DNA from 3 places in the Mesorhizobium sp. B2-3-13 genome. Region 1 is predicted to be linked to each of the others. Evidence: predicted binding sites of a transcription regulator. Region 1 holds the regulator's gene; each other region holds the start of a gene.
What was found. Region 1 encodes PhoB, which activates phosphate uptake and scavenging genes when phosphate is short. Its sites were predicted from a motif close to TGTCATNNANCTGTCAT; they were not measured.

Region 1 (5,528 bases):
GAAGGCGCCGATCAAAAGGCCGAGCGCCAGGCCGATGACCAGTGCCAGCACCCAGATCCATGGATTGCCGAGTTCAAGCCCCACGAACCGGACCAGGAAATGCACCTGGGCAAAGCCCATGACCATGCCGATCAGGCCCTCGGCGGAACCGACGGACAGGTCGATGTTGCGCATGACGATGACCAGCACCATGCCGCAGGCCATGATTGCGACCGCGGACGTCTGCACCGACAGATTCCACAGATTGCGCGGCGTTAGAAACGTGCGGCTGTCGAAATCGAACGGATTGACGCCAAGACGCAAGCTCGAAATCACATGCAGCGCGACCCAGATCAGCAGCAGGGCGCCGATCATGCCGAGCATACGGGTGTCGATCTCGGTCGCTTTCAGGAACCGGGCAACCGCGCCGAGTTCCGAGGCGCGCGCGGTATCGGCCTGCAGGTTGGACGTCGTGTCGGTCATGATTTCCTTCAACCGGCTGGCCGTCTGACACGGATGCCGAACCCAGCCTAGAAGCTATCCGCGTGATGCGGAAACACAAATCTTTTTGAGAAAACGCCGCGGCTTGGGGGCCGCGGCGCCTTCATTCTTCAAGCGGTCAAACTCAGTTGCAGGCCGCGACGCTGCCGGCGGCGACGCCCGCGCAGACTTCGTCCTTCTTGATCCAGCCGGCGTCGATGACGAGGTTGAGATTGTCCTTGGTGATGGCGACCGGGGTCAGGAACAGCGACTTGACGGTGTTGCCGCCAGGCGTCGTGAAGTCCTTCGCGCCGGCGATGTCGGTCATCTTCTTGCCGTCGGCGAGCTGCGAGGCGATCTCGGCGGCGTTCTTGCCGAGTTCACGCGCATCCTTCCACACCGACACGGTCTGGGTGCCGAGCGCGATGCGGTTGAGCGCGGCGTGGTCGCCGTCCTGGCCAGAGACCGGCACGGTGCCGGCGAGCCCCTGCGCCGTCAGCGCCGCGACGACGCCGCCGGCGGTGCCGTCATTGGCCGCGACCACGGCGTCGACCTTATTGTCGTTGGCGGTGAGGAACTGCTCCATGTTCTTCTGGGCGTTGGCGGGCAGCCAGCCGTCCGTATAGGCTTCGCCGACATTCTTGATCTTGCCGCTGTCGATGGCTTCCTTCAGCACTTCCATCGAGCCCGAGAACAGGAAGTCGGCATTCGGGTCGGCACCCGAGCCCTTGATGAAGACGTAATTGCCTTCAGGCTTCACCTTGAACACCTCGCGAGCCTGCATGCGGCCGACTTCCTTGTTGTCGAAGGTCAGGTAGAAGACGTCCTTGTTCTCGATCAGGCGGTCATAGCCGACGACCGGAATGCCCTCGTCGAGCGCCTTCTGCACCGCTGGGCCGATGGCCGAAGCATCCTGCGCCAGGATGATCAGCGAATTGGCGCCCTGGGAAATCAGGCTTTCGACATCGGTCAGCTGCTTGCCGGGATTGGACTGCGCATCGGCGGAAATGTACTTGTCGCCCGCGGCCTCGATCGCTTTCTTCATGGCGGCCTCGTCGGTCTTCCAGCGCTCTTCCTGGAAATTCGACCACGAAACGCCGATGACCTTGTCCTTCGCCTGCGCCACCGACGCCAGCGTCAGCGACATGGCGACACCCGCCAGGATGGCGACTGTGAATCTCTTCATGGTATATCCTCCCTGCGCCGCGTATGGCGCGACCAAACTGGCCCGAAGGCCGGCACAAAGGCCCTATTTTTTCGAGCCTCGAAAAAATACTGATCCATCGTCGGAACACTGTCAACATCGATTCTGATGGATTTTGAGGTGCCGGGAGCCTTTTTTCGAGTCCCGCAATAAATAAATGACAGCTCCTGCCGCATCTGCCAGTATTCGGCCCATTGCCGGAGAGGTTCGAGGGGGTGTCAAGAACCGCGGCGACGGGGAGGATGTGGGAAGCATGTCGGTCGGAATCCGCCACGACGATCTGCGCCGGCGCAACCGCGCCATGGTGATTGCAGCCGTGCGTCAGGGTGGTCAGCCCTCGCGCACCGAGATCGCCGCCACCACCGGCCTCAGCCACTCGACCATATCGGCGATATCAGCCGACCTGATCGACGAGGGTATCCTGACCGAAGGCAAGCCGAACGAAGCCGGTTCACTGAAACGCGGCCGGCCGCAGGTTGGCCTTGGCCTCAACCCCGAGGCCGCGGCTGTGATGACCGTGGTGCTGTCGCTGAATTTCCTGTCCGTCGCCGTCATCGATTATTCCGGCCAGGTGGTCGCCGAGGAACAGCGACGGCTGGACACGCTGACCATGTCGCGCGAGGCGCTGATCGGCGAATGCACGGCAATAGTGCGGCGGCGCCTCGAGGACCCCGATCTCGACGTCCGCAGTATTGCCCGCATCGCGCTGGCGATCCAGGGCATCACCGACAGCGAGGCGCGTGCGATGCTGTGGTCGCCGATCACGCCGCAGACGAACATTCCCTTCGCCGACATACTTGAAGCCGAGTTCGGCATCCCCGCCACCATGGAGAACGACTGCAACATGATGGCGGTGGCGCTGCGCTGGCGCGACCCCGAACGCTACCGCGACGACTTCATCGCCATCCTGCTCTCGCACGGCATCGGCATGGGCCTGGTGCTGAAGGGCGAGCTGTTCACCGGCACGCATTCATCGGGAGGCGAGTTCGGCCACATGATCCATCGCCCGGGAGGCGCGCTCTGCCGCTGCGGACGGCGCGGCTGCGTCGAGGCCTATGCCGGCAACTACGCCATCTGGCGCAACGCCAGGCAGCTTGGCGAGGACGCCGAACCGGTCGCAGATGTCAGCGATGCGCAGATGCGGACACTCGCCGCGACGGCAAGGGAGAAAGACGGACCGGAGCGCGAAGCCTATCGCAAGGCCGGCGAAGCGCTGGGCTATGGGCTGGGCAGCCTGTTCGCGCTGATCGATCCCGCACCCGTCGCCATGGTCGGCGTCAGCGCCGCCGCCTTCGACCTGATCGAGCCGGCCTTGCGCGAGGCCATCGGCCAGACCGCCGGCGGCCAGCATTCGGAATCGATTTCCTTCGACACCGAGCCGAACGAGCTGCCGCTCATCCGCGAAGGTTGCGCTATGCGCGCATTGACCTTCGTGGACCAGGAGATTTTCGCGCCGGGCGTGCTGGCGAGGCCCGGCGTTCCGGGCAAGAATGTAGCCTGATTTCAGTCTTCGCGGATCGCGTAGCCGGCGCCGCGAATGGTGCGGATCACGTCCGGCATACGGCCGTTGTTGACCGCCTTGCGCAGCCGGCCGACATGCACGTCCACGGTGCGTTCATCGATATAGATCGTCTCGCCCCAGACATTGTCGAGCAGCTGGCTGCGCGAGAACACGCGGCCGGGATGACGCATCATGAATTCGAGCAGGCGGAACTCGGTCGGTCCGAGCCGGATCTCGCTCTTCTTGCGATAGACCCGGTGCGATTCCCGGTCGAGCACGATGTCGCCGACCTTGAGCACGCTGGACAGCACTTCCGGCTTGGCGCGGCGCAGCAGCGCCTTGACCCGGGCCATGAATTCCGGTGTCGAGAACGGCTTGACCAGATAGTCGTCGGCACCGGTCGAGAGGCCGCGCACGCGGTCGCTCTCCTCGCCGCGCGCCGTCAACATGATGATCGGCAGCCTCTCGGTCTCGGACCGCATTCGCAGGCGCCGACAGAGTTCGATGCCGGAAACCGCCGGCACCATCCAGTCGAGCACCAGGAGGTCGGGCACGTTCTCCTGGAGGCGGATCTCGGCTTCGTCGCCGCGTGTCACCACCTCGACCTGGTAGCCTTCCGATTCCAGATTGTAGCGGAGAAGCACGCCGAGCGGCTCCTCGTCCTCCACCACCATGATGCGTGGCGCGATCATCGATTGATCATCCCTGCCGTCAAGCCGCCGGCACCGACATCGCCGTCTCGTCCTGCTTCGGACGGTTGGCGGGCAGTTGCGTGCCGGTCAGCACATAATACGCATTCTCGGCGATGTTGGTCACGTGGTCGCCGATGCGTTCGAGATTCTTGGCGCAGAACAAAAGATGCGTGCAAGCCGTGATGTTGCGGGGATCCTCCATCATGTAGGTCAGGAGTTCGCGGAACACCGAAGTGTATTTGATGTCGATGCGTTCGTCGTCATTCCTGAGCTTGGCGAGGGCGGCGGCATCGCCTGCCGCGTATTCCTCGACTACCCCCTGCACCTGGATCAGCACCAGCTGCGCCATGGAATCTATCGAGTGCGACAGATCGCGCGGGGTGGCGGTAAGGCCGACGGAGCCGACGCGCTTTGCAATGTTCTTGGCAAGGTCGCCGATGCGTTCGAGATCGCCCGCCATGCGGATGGAGCCGACGACATGACGCAGATCGTCGGCCATCGGCTGGCGCTTGGCGATCAGGGTGATGGCGCGATCGTCGAGTTCGCGCTGGCGCGCGTCCATGATGGCGTCGTCGGAGACGACGCGCTGTGCCAGCGCATTGTCGGAATTCAGCAGCGCCTTGGTGGCGCCGCCGACCATCGTGCCGGCAAGATCGCCCATGTCGCTGATCAGCTTGCTGATCTGTCCGAGATCCTCGTCGAAGGCTGCGACTGTGTGTTCGGCCATGATCCTGGTCCTCGTATGCGTGAGATCAGCCGAAGCGGCCGGTGATGTAGTCCTGCGTGCGCTTCTCGCGAGGCGACGTGAAGATCTTCTCGGTCTTGTCGAATTCGACCAGCTCGCCCAGATACATGAAAGCCGTCTGCTTCGAGACCCGCGCGGCCTGCTGCATGTTGTGGGTGACGATGACGATCGTGTAGTCGGCCTGCAACTCGTCGATCAATTCCTCGATCTTGGCGGTCGACAATGGGTCGAGCGCCGAGGCCGGCTCGTCGAGCAGGATGACCTCCGGCTTCACCGCCACGGTGCGGGCGATGCAAAGCCGCTGCTGCTGGCCGCCCGACAGGCTGAGTCCGCTGGCATTGAGCTTGTCCTTGACCTCGTTCCACAGCGCGGCGCGCTTCAGCGCCTGCTCGACACGGCCGTCCATCTCTGCCTTGCCGATCTTCTCATAGAGCCTGACGCCGAAGGCGATGTTCTCATAGATCGACATCGGGAACGGCGTCGGCTTCTGGAACACCATGCCGATCTTGGTGCGCAACAGGTTGAGATCCTGCGAGCGGTCGAGAACGTTCTGGCCGTCGAGCAGCACCTGACCCTCGGCGGTCTGCTTGGGGTAGAGTTCGTAGATGCGGTTGAAGACGCGCAGCAGCGTCGACTTTCCGCAACCCGACGGTCCAATGAAGGCCGTCACGCTGCGCTCGGGCAGCGACAGCGTGATGTCTTTCAGCGCCTTCGACTGGCCGTAGTAGAAATTGAGGTTCTTGACCTCGATCTTCGCCTTGGCGGCCGCCTCGGTGGCAATCGTCATGTCTGGAGACAACATCTGGCTCATTTGTCCTCTCTGCGTCCGGTCAGGCTGCGCGCGAAGATGCTGAGCGCGAGAACCGTCAATGTGATTATGAGTGCGCCGGTCCAGGCCAGTTGCTGCCATTCCTCGTAGGGGCTGAG
Region 2 (5,528 bases), on a different contig from region 1:
ACGCCGACCCTGGACAACACGCCGCCGTCCTTCTGCGGCACCAGCACCTTGTTCAATTCGCCGAGCGTCGCGGCCGGGCCATGCATGCCGGCCCTGTCGGGCACCAGGCCAGTGGCGTTGGCGATCGCCGCCATCTCGACCATGGTCTTGGAACCGTCGACGAACTCGACCAGCATGCGCACATTCATGTGCCGGCGCCTGGCCTCTTCCTCATAGGCGGGCGGCGTGGCGTCGATGTTGAGCGGGTTGTTCTTGCCCTTGCCGGCGGCGACGATCGGGTGGCCCATGGCCGAAACGAATTCGATCAGCTCCATGCAGGAGGACGGCTCGTCGCCGGCGCCCAGCGAATAGGTGACGCCGAGCCGGTCGGCCTCGCTCTTGAGATAAGCGCCGATGGTGACGTCGGCCTCGACATTCATCATCACCAGATGCTTGCCATGCTCCATGGCGCGCAAACCGATCTCTGCGCCGACGGCGGGAACACCGGTCGCATCGATGACGACGTCGATGAGATCGTTGTTGATGACCAGGCTGGCGTCGTTGGTCACCGCCACCTTGCCGGCCTCCATGGCAGCCGTCATCGCCGAAGCGTTCGAAACTTCGCGCGCATGGCCGGTTTCCTGGAAGGCGATGTCCACCGCCTTGCTGGCGGCGGGCAGGTTCAGTTCGGAGATGGCACCGATCTCGATGCCCGACATATGGGCGACACGGGTGACGATGTCGGTTCCCATCTCGCCCGACCCGATCAGACCGATGCGGATCGGCTTGCCCGATTTGCCGCGTTCCTCGAGGTCGCGGGCAAGGCCCGTCAACGAAACATTGGAAGCCATACCACTCATTCCTCCCATAATGCAGGCCTGTTCAATCGCCTGACGGGTATTGAACATCTGTATTTCTGTCAAGACTAATGTCCAAATCCGTGTGCTTTTGCGGCACTTTCCCGGGGTCCACCGCAGGGTGGGAAAGAGGTCGGGAAAGCCGGCAAATCGCGGAATTCATTGGCCCACTCGGGCTCACAGTTGAGCGGTCGGCGTCCTGCTCCTGTTGGCGGTGTTATCCGGCAACAGGAAAATCGTGAAAATGGACGACCACTCCATCGGCATCGATGAAGATCACAGCATAAGCGGGTGGCTCGTGGCCCAGCCGCCAGCTGTCCGAAAAATCGAGGGCGCTCTGATGGTTGGTGCTGCGCAGCGTGCTGACCGGTATGCCGCGCCAGCTGCCGGCGATCAGCCTGTGGACGTGGCCGGCAAAGATGTGGCCGACATTGCCGTGGCGCAGGAGAACGTCATGGAAGGTATCGGCATTGGCGAGCTTGACCTCGTCAAGCACCGGCATGTGGATCCGGAACGGCGGATGGTGCATGAAGAGGAAGACCGGCCGGTCGCGGGCTTCCTGCAACTTCTCGTCCAGCCAGTCCAGCCGTGCCGGGCACAGCCTGCCCTCGACATGTCCGCTGTCCAGCGTATCGAGCAGGATCAGGCGGCCATCGCTGCCATCGAAAACGCTCTGGACGAACCCGCGCTCGGCTGGCGTTTGCGGGAACATCTCGACAAAAAGCGCACGGTCGTCGTGGTTGCCGAGCATCAGCCGGCAAGGCGGCACGAACCCCGACAGCGCCTCCCCCAATGCCGCATAGGCGGCGCGCTCGCCATCATTGGTCAGGTCGCCTGATATCACCACCAGATCGGCATCGGCATGGTTCCTGCCGATGTCCGCCAGGCAGGCCTCCAGCCGGTCGAGCGGATCGGAGCCATGGAGACGACCACCCGGCGCCATCAGATGCGGATCGGAGAGCTGGATGATTTTCATGGCCCCGCGCACTGCTTCCTGCCGGCGCCCCTGGCGTCGGCCTGAAGGCGTTATCTCTCGACCAGCTCTACTGTGCCGTCCAGCCGCCGTCCATCGGCAAGGTCGTGCCGGTGATCTGCTTGGCTGCATCCGAGCACAGGAACAGCGTCAGCGCCGCAAGCTCTTCCACGGTGACGAATTCCTTGGTCGGCTGCGCGGCCAAGAGCACGTCGTGCTTGACCTGTTCCTCGGTCATGCCGCGCGCCTTCATCGTGTCGGGGATCTGCTTCTCGACCAGCGGCGTCCAGACATAGCCGGGCGCGATCGCGTTGACGGTGATGCCGTCCTGCGCGACTTCCAGCGCCACCGTCTTGGTCAGGCCCGATATGCCATGCTTGGCCGAGACATAGGCCGACTTGAATGGCGAGGCGACGAGCGCATGCGCCGAGGCCGTGTTGATGATGCGGCCCCATTTGCGGCTCTTCATGCCTGGCACCACCGCCTTGATGGCGTAGAAGGCGGCCAAAAGGTTGATGCGGATGATGGCTTCCCACTTGTCGTCGGGAAACGCCTCGATCGGCGCCACATGCTGGATGCCGGCATTGTTGACCAGGATGTCCAGGCTGCCGAATGCCTCTTCGGCGTCATGGACCATGGCGGTGACGGCGGCGCCATCCATCATATTGGCATCGGAGTAGCGGCACTTGACGCCGAAATCCTTCTCGATGCCGGCGCGCTCCTGCTCGATGGCGGCGGCATCGCCCAGGCCATTGATGGTGACGTTGGCGCCCTCGGCGGCAAAGGCGCGGGCGATTGCCAAGCCGATGCCGCTGGTCGAGCCGGTGACAAGCGCATTCCTCGAAGACAGGGAACCCATGGGAGATCTCGCAAGAGGTGGGAGGAACTGATGAGAATAGTTTGTGCGACGCAACACGACAATGCCACGGCCATATGTCGGCTCGATTACAGCCCCGCGACGGCCTTTGCCAGCTCCGTGAGAAGGCGTCTTCGAGGTGACACGGCATTGTCATGGTGCCGTGCAACATATTTGCCAGCGCATTCGCGCGGGGTCATTTTCGAACCGTTGGGGGCACCTGGATGGAAATCGCCGATGTCGTGAAGCGCGCCTATGCGATGCCGCTCACCAATCCCTCCTTCCCGCCGGGTCCTTATCGTTTCTTCGACCGCGAATACATCATCATCACCTACCGCACGACACGCGAGGCGCTCGAAGCCGTCGTGCCGGCGCCGTTGGAGATCGACGAGCCGCTGGTCAAGTACGAGTTCATCCGCATGCCGGATTCGACCGGCTTCGGCGACTACACCGAGACCGGCCAGGTCATCCCGGTACGCTACAAGGGCCAACATGGCGGCTATGTCCATTCGATGTATCTCGACGACGACGCGCCGATCGCCGGCGGGCGTGAACTGTGGGGTTTCCCGAAAAAGCTTGCCAATCCCAAGATCGTTCATGAAGGCGAGGTGATCGTCGGCACGCTGCACTATGGTAGCGTGCTCTGCGCCACCGGCACGATGGGTTACAAGCACAGTGAGGCTGATCATGACCAGGTGCTCGCTTCGCTCGCCGCCCCCAATTTCCTGATCAAGATTATCCCGCATGTCGACGGCACGCCGCGCATTTGCGAGCTGGTCCGCTACTACCTCACTGATATCACGCTCAAGGAAGCCTGGACGGCGCCGGCCGCGCTCGATCTGCGGCCTCATGTCATGGCCGACGTGGCGAAGCTGCCTGTGCTTGACATCGTGTCGGCGGTTCACTTCAAGGCCGATCTGACGCTCGGCCTGGGCGAAGTCGTGCATGATTACCTCCCTGACCACAGCCGATCCGCTGCCAGCGCAACCGAGCTGGAGAAAGTCGGTGCTTGAGCGCAACCGCAACAAGGCAGCCGCCGCCACCATCGAGGAAATCACGGCGCAGTATGACCGTATCGCGCTGGTCTTTCAGGGCGGCGGCGCGCTCGGCGCCTATCAGGCAGGGGTCTACCAGGCGCTGGCCGACGCAGGCTGCGAGCCGAGCTGGCTATCAGGCGTCTCAATCGGCGCCATCAACGCCGCGATCATCGCCGGCAATGAACCGAGCCGCCGGCTGCAACGGCTGGAACAGTTCTGGCAGACGATTTCCGGCCGCAAGATCTGGTCCTACACGCCCGAAGGTGACATCTACCGCGACATCCGCAACCAGACCTCGTCGTTGATGACGATGACGATGGGCCAGCCCGGCTTCTTCAAGCCGCGCAATCCCAATCCCTGGTTCCAGCTGTCGGGAGCGGAAGGCGCCACCAGCTTCTACGACACCGCCGAGTTGAAGGACACGCTGGAGAGCCTGATCGATTTCGACGTGCTGAACGACGGCAAGAAGCGGCTGAGCGTCGGCGCGGTCAATGTCAGGACCGGTAACTTCGTCTATTTCGACACCGAGAACGTGCGTATCGAGCCGGAGCACATCATGGCGAGCGGCGCGCTGCCGCCGGCCTTCCCCTCGATCCGCATCGAGGGCGAGTATTACTGGGATGGCGGCATCGTCTCCAACACGCCGCTGCAATATCTGCTCGACCAGGAAGAGGACCGTTCCTCGCTGGTCTTCCAGGTCGATCTGTTCAGCGCCCGCGGCGTGCTGCCGCGCGGCATGGCCGACGTGCTGTCGCGCCACAAGGACATCATGTATTCGAGCCGTACGCGGCAGAACACCGACAATTTCGAGCGCATCCATGCGCTGAAGATGAAGCTGCTCGATGCGCTGAAGCGCGTGCCGCCGGAGCAGCTTAGGGACGGCGAGCAGGAGTTGATCGCCGACTATTCCAACGCCGGCGTGGTCAACATCGTCCACCTGATCTACCAGCACAAAGGCTATGAGGGCCACGCCAAGGACTACGAGTTTTCGGGCACCTCGATGCGCGAGCATTGGGAGATGGGCCTCGAGGACACCGAGCGCACGCTGCGTCACAAGAAATGGCTGATGCTGCCGACCAATGCCGACGGCGTCACCATCCACGACCTGCATCGCGAAGATCCGACCTGAAGGTCAGCCCTGAAACGCCTTGGTCCGGAATGCCGGGCCGGGCTCAAAATCTCAGATTGGCGCCGGCTCTCAGCAGGAGCCAGTAGAACAGGCCGGTCGCGCCCGCCGCGATCAGCAGCGCCAGTTCGAATCCGCCCGGCGTTTGTGTGAGCGGCAGGCCGGCGGTGTTCATGCCGAACATGCCGACGATAAGCGAGCCGGGCAAAAGCAGCGCGCTCATCACTGCAAGTGCCTTCAGGCTGCGGTTGGATTCGTCCGCGAGCTCGGCGGCGACCTCCTCCTGCAACAGCCGCGCCCGGTCGTTGACCATGACGACCTCCCGGTCGAGCCGTTCAAGACGAGTGGTGAGCCGGCGCAACGTCTCGTGTGCGCCTTCCGACAGTTTCCAGTCCGACCGGTCCTCGTCCTGGAAAAGTGCCGCCAGCGCCGAGATCGGCCGGTGCAGGGAGACCGCCAGCCGGCGAACATCTTTCAGCCGCCGCCTTTCGTCGGCAAGCCGTTCGGTCACCAGATGATCTTCCACCTCGTCGAGCCGCTTGGTGGCGGCTGCGAGCCGCAGGCTCGTTCCGCCGCAGAAGGCCAGCACGATCGCCTCGAACAGTTCGAAGGCGGTGGCGGGCCGCAGCCCCGCGGCCAGCGCCTCATGCACCTCCTCGACCGCTGCCAGCGAATGGCGGCGGCCGGTCACCAGCAGCCG
Region 3 (5,528 bases), on a different contig from region 1:
CGCTGGCCAAGGTGCGGGCCGAGACATTGCCCGAATGCGAGGCGCCGCGCATGACATTGGGCGCGCCCATCAGCACGCCGAGCCCGGCGGCCTTCGAGGCCCGCGCCGCTTCCTCGGTGGTCGGGAACTCGGCCACCCGCACGCCCTGCTCAATGGCCTCGTCGACATGGGCCGACGTGGCGTCGTCGTGGCTGGCGAGCACGATACCGCGCTCCTGGCAGGCGGCGGCGATGAAGACGCGGTTCGGTCCGGAGTTGCGTGCCGATTCGTCCATCCGCTTCTCGCAGAATTTCTGGAAGTCGCGATCCGAGAGTTTCAGCTTGCGCTGGTAGTAGTAGGCATAGGTTTCCAGATTGACGAACTGGCGCTGGCCCGGCGCATGGTCCATCAGCGATGCCAGCCTGACCCGCTCGTCGCCGTCGAAATTGGCGAATGCCTTGAGGCAATCCGGCGCTGAAACCTCGCAGCGAAGATGCAGGAAATGATCGGCCCGCAGACGGTCCTGCGCAACGCTGTCCTCGATCGCATCGGCCAGCTTGCGGATGTCGTCCAATGTCAGGTCGGCGTCTTCGTCCATGCCGACGCGGAGCGCGTCGAGCACGGTGGTGATGCCGGCGGTCGCGACCTGCGCGTCATGGGCAAGCACCGCGGCGATCGGGTTCCAGCGCACTTTCGGCCGCGGCGCGTAATGGCCTTCGAGATGATCGGTGTGGAGTTCGACCAGCCCGGGAATGATATAGTCGCCGCCCATGTCCTCGCCGATGCGGCCAGTGCCAGCATCGATGCCGGCGATAAAGCCGTCGCGCAGCACCAGTGAACCCTCGACGATCTCGTCGGCAAGAACGATGCGGGCGTTGGAAAGGACAGTTTCGACGGTCATTGCGGGTAGTCCTTGATTCTTGCAGTCGGGTTCGTTCAGGCGATTTTCCGGGCCGGGCGGCGTCCGAGGCCGTGCTGGGAAAGCGCCATGAACGGCGCACCGGGTTCGGGTTCGACAAACAATGTCAGCGCATCCACCAGCACGGGCTGGCGCAACACATCGGCGAAAAGGCTGTCGATCGCCGCGCGCAGCCGGGGGCTTTCCTGCGGTCCGGCTCGGCCGGACAGGGTCATGTGGAAGCGGAAGGTGTCGAAGACATAGGGGTAACCCCATTGGCAGAGATTGCGAAACTCGGCCGGCTTCAGCGAATCCGGACTGCGCCGCTCGATCTCGGCCTCGCTCAACGGAGCGCGAAACCGGTCGAAATCGCGCACGACGTCGTCGGCGAAGCGGTTGAGCGGAGGCAGCGGACCATCCGGCACAAGCGCGAAGAAGCCGTCGATCTGGCTGACGACAAGGCGCGGGACCGTCACGACAGGCGTTGCTTCGGCAAAACGGTCGAGCGCCGCGCGCAGCGAAGCCTCGGTCTCTGTGGCAGCCAGGTGGAAGGGCGCTTTCAGCGTGGCATGAAAGCCATAGCGGCGCGCCGAAGCGGTGTGGAAGGCCACTTCCGCCGCAGACAAGTCGGCAACGGCCTCAACAGGCCTGGTCGCGGCACCAAACGGGTCGCGGCCCAGCCAGTTGGCGGCGATTCGCGCCAGCGGCTCGTCCTGCCGGGGAGTGAAATAAATGGCATAACGCATGGGAAGTCCTCGTTAAAGCGCGCCGCGTTTGAAGTGAGGGTGCGACGCGCTTTAAATCTTCATTTGGTGCATGTCGTCGTCCCAAAACCGCTACGCACTTTTGGGTGACATGCACTGGAACTGTTGCCATAGGTGATTTCCATGACGGATTGACGAAGCTTTGAAGGGTTTTCGAAGGCAAATCGACCCTCAGGGTCGTTAGCCGACGATTTTTCAAAGCTGGACCAATAGGTTCAGCCGGAAACGCAGAGCGGTCAGGCCTTCATCAACCATTCGTGCTCGGGCGCATTGTGGAATTTCCACGTCCGCTTCGGCCCGGCCATCACATTGAGATAATAGAGGTCATAGCCGTGGCAGGCGGCACAGGGATGATAGCCCCTGGGCACCAGCACCACGTCGCCGTCCTCGATCGCCATGGCTTCGTCCAGCGCGCGCCGGCCATCCTTGTCGGCGTCGGTATAGACGCGCTGGAAGGCAAAGCCCTGCGGCGGGTTGAGGCGGTGGTAGTAGGTCTCCTCGAGATAGGATTCAGCGGGCAGGTTGTCCTGGTCATGCTTGTGCGGCGGGTAGCTCGACGTGTGGCCGCCGGGCGTGATGACCTCGACCACCAGCAATGAGTCGGCGGGCTGGCCTTCCGGCAGGATGTTGGTGACGTAGCGCGTGTTGGTGCCCTTGCCCCGCACCTCCTGGCCGAGATCGTCCGGTCCGATCACCCGGACCGGCAGGCCGCCGCCAAGGCCGGGCGCCGAGCACACGCCAAGTTCCAGCTCGGTATCGGCCGTCACCGACCAGTCCGATCCCTGCGGCACGTAGACGGACCACGGCTTGCCCTCGAAAGGCGACATGCGCTCGCCGAGCAGGCCGAGATCCTTGCCGGCGGCTGTCGCGGTACCCTTGCCGGTCACGAACACCAGGCAGACTTCACGGTCGTCCGTCTTTCCCGAGGCGCTTTCGCCTGGTTTCAGCCGATGCAGGTCGAAACCGACATAAGTCCAGCCGGCGCTTTTCGGCGTCACATGCGCGACGCGGCCATGGCCCTTGTCGGCTTTGACGAGCAGTTTGGACATTTTGTCTCTCCTGTTCCAGTGGCTTGACGGGTTGCAGCTTGTCCAGGCCGACGATTTCACCGGTTGTTCAAAAGGATCATCGCAGACGCCTCAGATTGGCCGAGGCGCTGCAAGCTAATCGCCTACGCGACCAGTCACTCCTTCGGTTCGGGCTCGGCCTCTTTTTCTTCAGCCGGCTTGTAGAGATAAAAAAACTGCCAGGCGCCGTAGCCGGCGAAACCGAGCGCGATCACGCCCCAGAACGGCGTGCCGGAAGCGAATTCGATCACCGACCAGATCAGGCAGACCGCGACGACGGCGATGCGCCGCCAAAGCGGGCGGAAGAACGGGTGTTCATAATCTTTCATCGCGCCATCCGTAACTCAGCAATCTGCCTCAGATAGACCGCGCGGCACCGTGAATCCAGCCTTCAGGCACTCGGAAAGCCTTGCGTCTCGACGGTGTAGCCGGCATCCGTCATCACCCGCATCAGCTCCTTGTAGCCGACCTCAGCCATCTTGAGCGGCGGGTTCTTCCTGGGATCCTGCTCGGCCTCGACCACGAACCAGCCTTCATAGCCATGATCCGCGAAGCGCTGCACGATGGCGCCAAAATCGAGCGAACCGTCGCCCGGCACGGTGAAGGCGCCGAGCGCCACGGCGTCGAGGAAGGACTGCTTCGTACGGTCGAGCTTGTCGATCACATCCATGCGCACATCCTTCACATGGACATGGCTGATGCGCTTGTGATGGTTGTCGATGGCGCGCAGCACGTCGCCGCCGGCAAACGCGAGGTGTCCGGCATCGAGCAGCAGCGGGATGCCTTCGCCGGAATGGCGCATGAAGGCATCGAGCTCCGGCTCGGTCTCGACCACGGCCGCCATGTGATGGTGATAGGAAAGCGGCATGCCTTGCTCGGCGCACCATTCTCCGAATTCCGTCAGGCGCCGCGCGTAGGCTTTCATCTCATCACTGGTGAGCTTCGGCTTGGTGGCGAGCGGCTTGGATCGGTCGCCCTGGATCGAGCGGCCGACCTCGCCATAGACGATGCAAGGCGCGTCAACCGCCTTGAACAGGTCGATCATCGGCTGGATGCGGTCCTTGTTGGCAGCCATTTCCTCGTCGACCAGCGTGCCCGAGAACCAGCCGCCGCAGAGCGTCACGTCGGCGGCCTTCAGGATCGGCAGCATGACGGCGGGATCGTTGGGGAAGCGACGGCCCATCTCCATGCCTGTAAAGCCGGCCGAGCGCGATTGGCGCAAGCATTCCTCCAGCGACACGTCATCGCTGAGTTCGGCAAGATCGTCGTTCCACCATGCAATGGGGGACATGCCCAGTTTGGCTTTCAAGTCGTCACTCCGGTGCTAAAACAGTTCTTGTTCGTTGGAGCCGCCCTCATCCGCCTGCCGGCACCTTCTCCCCGTAAACGGGAGAAGGGAGGAGCCTCGGCGCCGACATCAATCGCCGATGGTCTGCATCTGCCGTTTCTCATCATAGACCTTGCGCGCCGCGTTGACCTGGCTGCGGGCGGACACTTCCGGCACCGCCACGTCCCACCAATGGCCGCCGGCGTCGGTGGAAACCAGCGGATCGGTGTCGATGACCAGCACGGTGGTGCGGTCGTTCTTCTTGGCCTTCTGCAGCGCGTTTTCCAGCTCGGCGATGGACGGCACCTTCTCGGCGATCGCCCCCATGCTCGCCGCATGCGCGGCAAAGTCGATGTCGGGCAAAATATCGTGGCGCGAGTCTTTCAGGAGATTGTTGAAGTTGGCGCCACCGGTCGCCATCTGCAGCCGGTTGATGCAGCCAAAACCCCTGTTGTCGAGCAGCACGATGGTGAGCTTGAGGCCAAGCATCACCGAGGTGGCGATCTCGGAATTCAGCATCAGATAGGAGCCGTCGCCGATCATGACCACGACCTCATCGTCGGGCTTGGCCATCTTGGTGCCGAGCCCGCCGGCGATTTCGTAGCCCATGGTCGAGAAGCCGTATTCGGCATGGTAGGAGCCGGGCGCGCCCGCTTGCCAGAGCTTGTGCAATTCGCCGGGAAGGCCGCCTGCCGCGTGCAGCAGCGTCACGCCGGAGCCCATGGCGCGCTGTACGGCGCCGATCACCTGCGCGTCGGAGGGGAAAGCGGCATTGGTCGAGGCCGTCACCTTGGCCGCATCGGCCTGCCAGGCTTTCTTGCCGGTGACCGCATTGTCGGTCCAGGCCTCAGGCGCCTTCCAGTCTTGCAGCGCGGCGGCGAGTTCGGCGAGCCCTTCGGCCGCGTCGGCGACCAGCGGCAGCGCCCGGTGTTTGCCGGCATCGAAAGGCTGCACGTTGAGCCCGATGATGGTCTTGCCCGACTTCTTGAACAGCGCCCACGAGCCGGTGGTGAAATCCTGCAGCCGCGTGCCGATGGCAAGCACCACATCGGCCTCTTCCGCCAGCCGGTTGGCGGCCGAGGTGCCGGTGACGCCAACCGCCGCCATGTTGAGCTTGTGATCGTCCGGCAGCGAGGACTTGCCGCCTTGCGTCTCGCAGACCGGAATGCCCGCGCCTTGCGCGAATTTGGCCAGTTCATCGGAAGCCTGCGAATAGAGAACGCCGCCGCCGGCAATGATCAATGGCTTCCTGGCGCCCTTGAGTGCCGCGACGGCGGCCGCCAGTTCGCCGCGGTCCGGACGCGGCCGCCGCTGGCGCCAGATCCGCTCGGCAAAGAAGCTCTCGGGATAGTCATAGGCCTCGGCCTGTACATCCTGGCAGAGCGAAAGCGTCACCGGGCCGCAATCGGCCGGGTCGGTCAGCACCTGCATGGCGCGATTGAGCGCCGGGATGATCTGTTCCGGCCGCGTGATGCGGTCGAAATAGCGCGACA

Region 2: the regulator PhoB is predicted to act here: its motif matches at 2,743-2,759, upstream of FJ941_RS04615 (acetoacetate decarboxylase).
Region 3: the regulator PhoB is predicted to act here: its motif matches at 1,765-1,781, upstream of FJ941_RS24240 (DUF1045 domain-containing protein).

What each region holds. Positions count from the first base shown of each region.
Region 1 covers NZ_VFVQ01000025.1:29,886-35,413, reverse strand. Annotated here, with positions in the region: gene FJ941_RS24760 (sugar ABC transporter permease) at 1-462, opposite strand, end outside; gene xylF (D-xylose ABC transporter substrate-binding protein) at 605-1,645, opposite strand; gene FJ941_RS24750 (ROK family protein) at 1,917-3,164, shown strand; gene phoB (phosphate regulon transcriptional regulator PhoB) at 3,167-3,856, opposite strand; gene phoU (phosphate signaling complex protein PhoU) at 3,876-4,583, opposite strand; gene pstB (phosphate ABC transporter ATP-binding protein PstB) at 4,609-5,412, opposite strand; gene pstA (phosphate ABC transporter permease PstA) at 5,409-5,528, opposite strand, start outside.
Region 2 covers NZ_VFVQ01000002.1:429,462-434,989, forward strand. Annotated here, with positions in the region: gene FJ941_RS04600 (NAD(P)H-dependent oxidoreductase) at 1-830, opposite strand, end outside; gene FJ941_RS04605 (phosphodiesterase) at 1,054-1,812, opposite strand; gene FJ941_RS04610 (3-hydroxybutyrate dehydrogenase) at 1,880-2,668, opposite strand; gene FJ941_RS04615 (acetoacetate decarboxylase) at 2,890-3,678, shown strand; gene FJ941_RS04620 (patatin-like phospholipase family protein) at 3,671-4,831, shown strand; gene FJ941_RS04625 (transporter) at 4,875-5,528, opposite strand, start outside.
Region 3 covers NZ_VFVQ01000024.1:10,366-15,893, forward strand. Annotated here, with positions in the region: gene FJ941_RS24235 (alpha-D-ribose 1-methylphosphonate 5-triphosphate diphosphatase) at 1-880, opposite strand, end outside; gene FJ941_RS24240 (DUF1045 domain-containing protein) at 916-1,623, opposite strand; gene iolB (5-deoxy-glucuronate isomerase) at 1,878-2,690, opposite strand; gene FJ941_RS24250 (DUF3329 domain-containing protein) at 2,825-3,037, opposite strand; gene iolE (myo-inosose-2 dehydratase) at 3,100-4,017, opposite strand; gene iolD (3D-(3,5/4)-trihydroxycyclohexane-1,2-dione acylhydrolase (decyclizing)) at 4,126-5,528, opposite strand, start outside.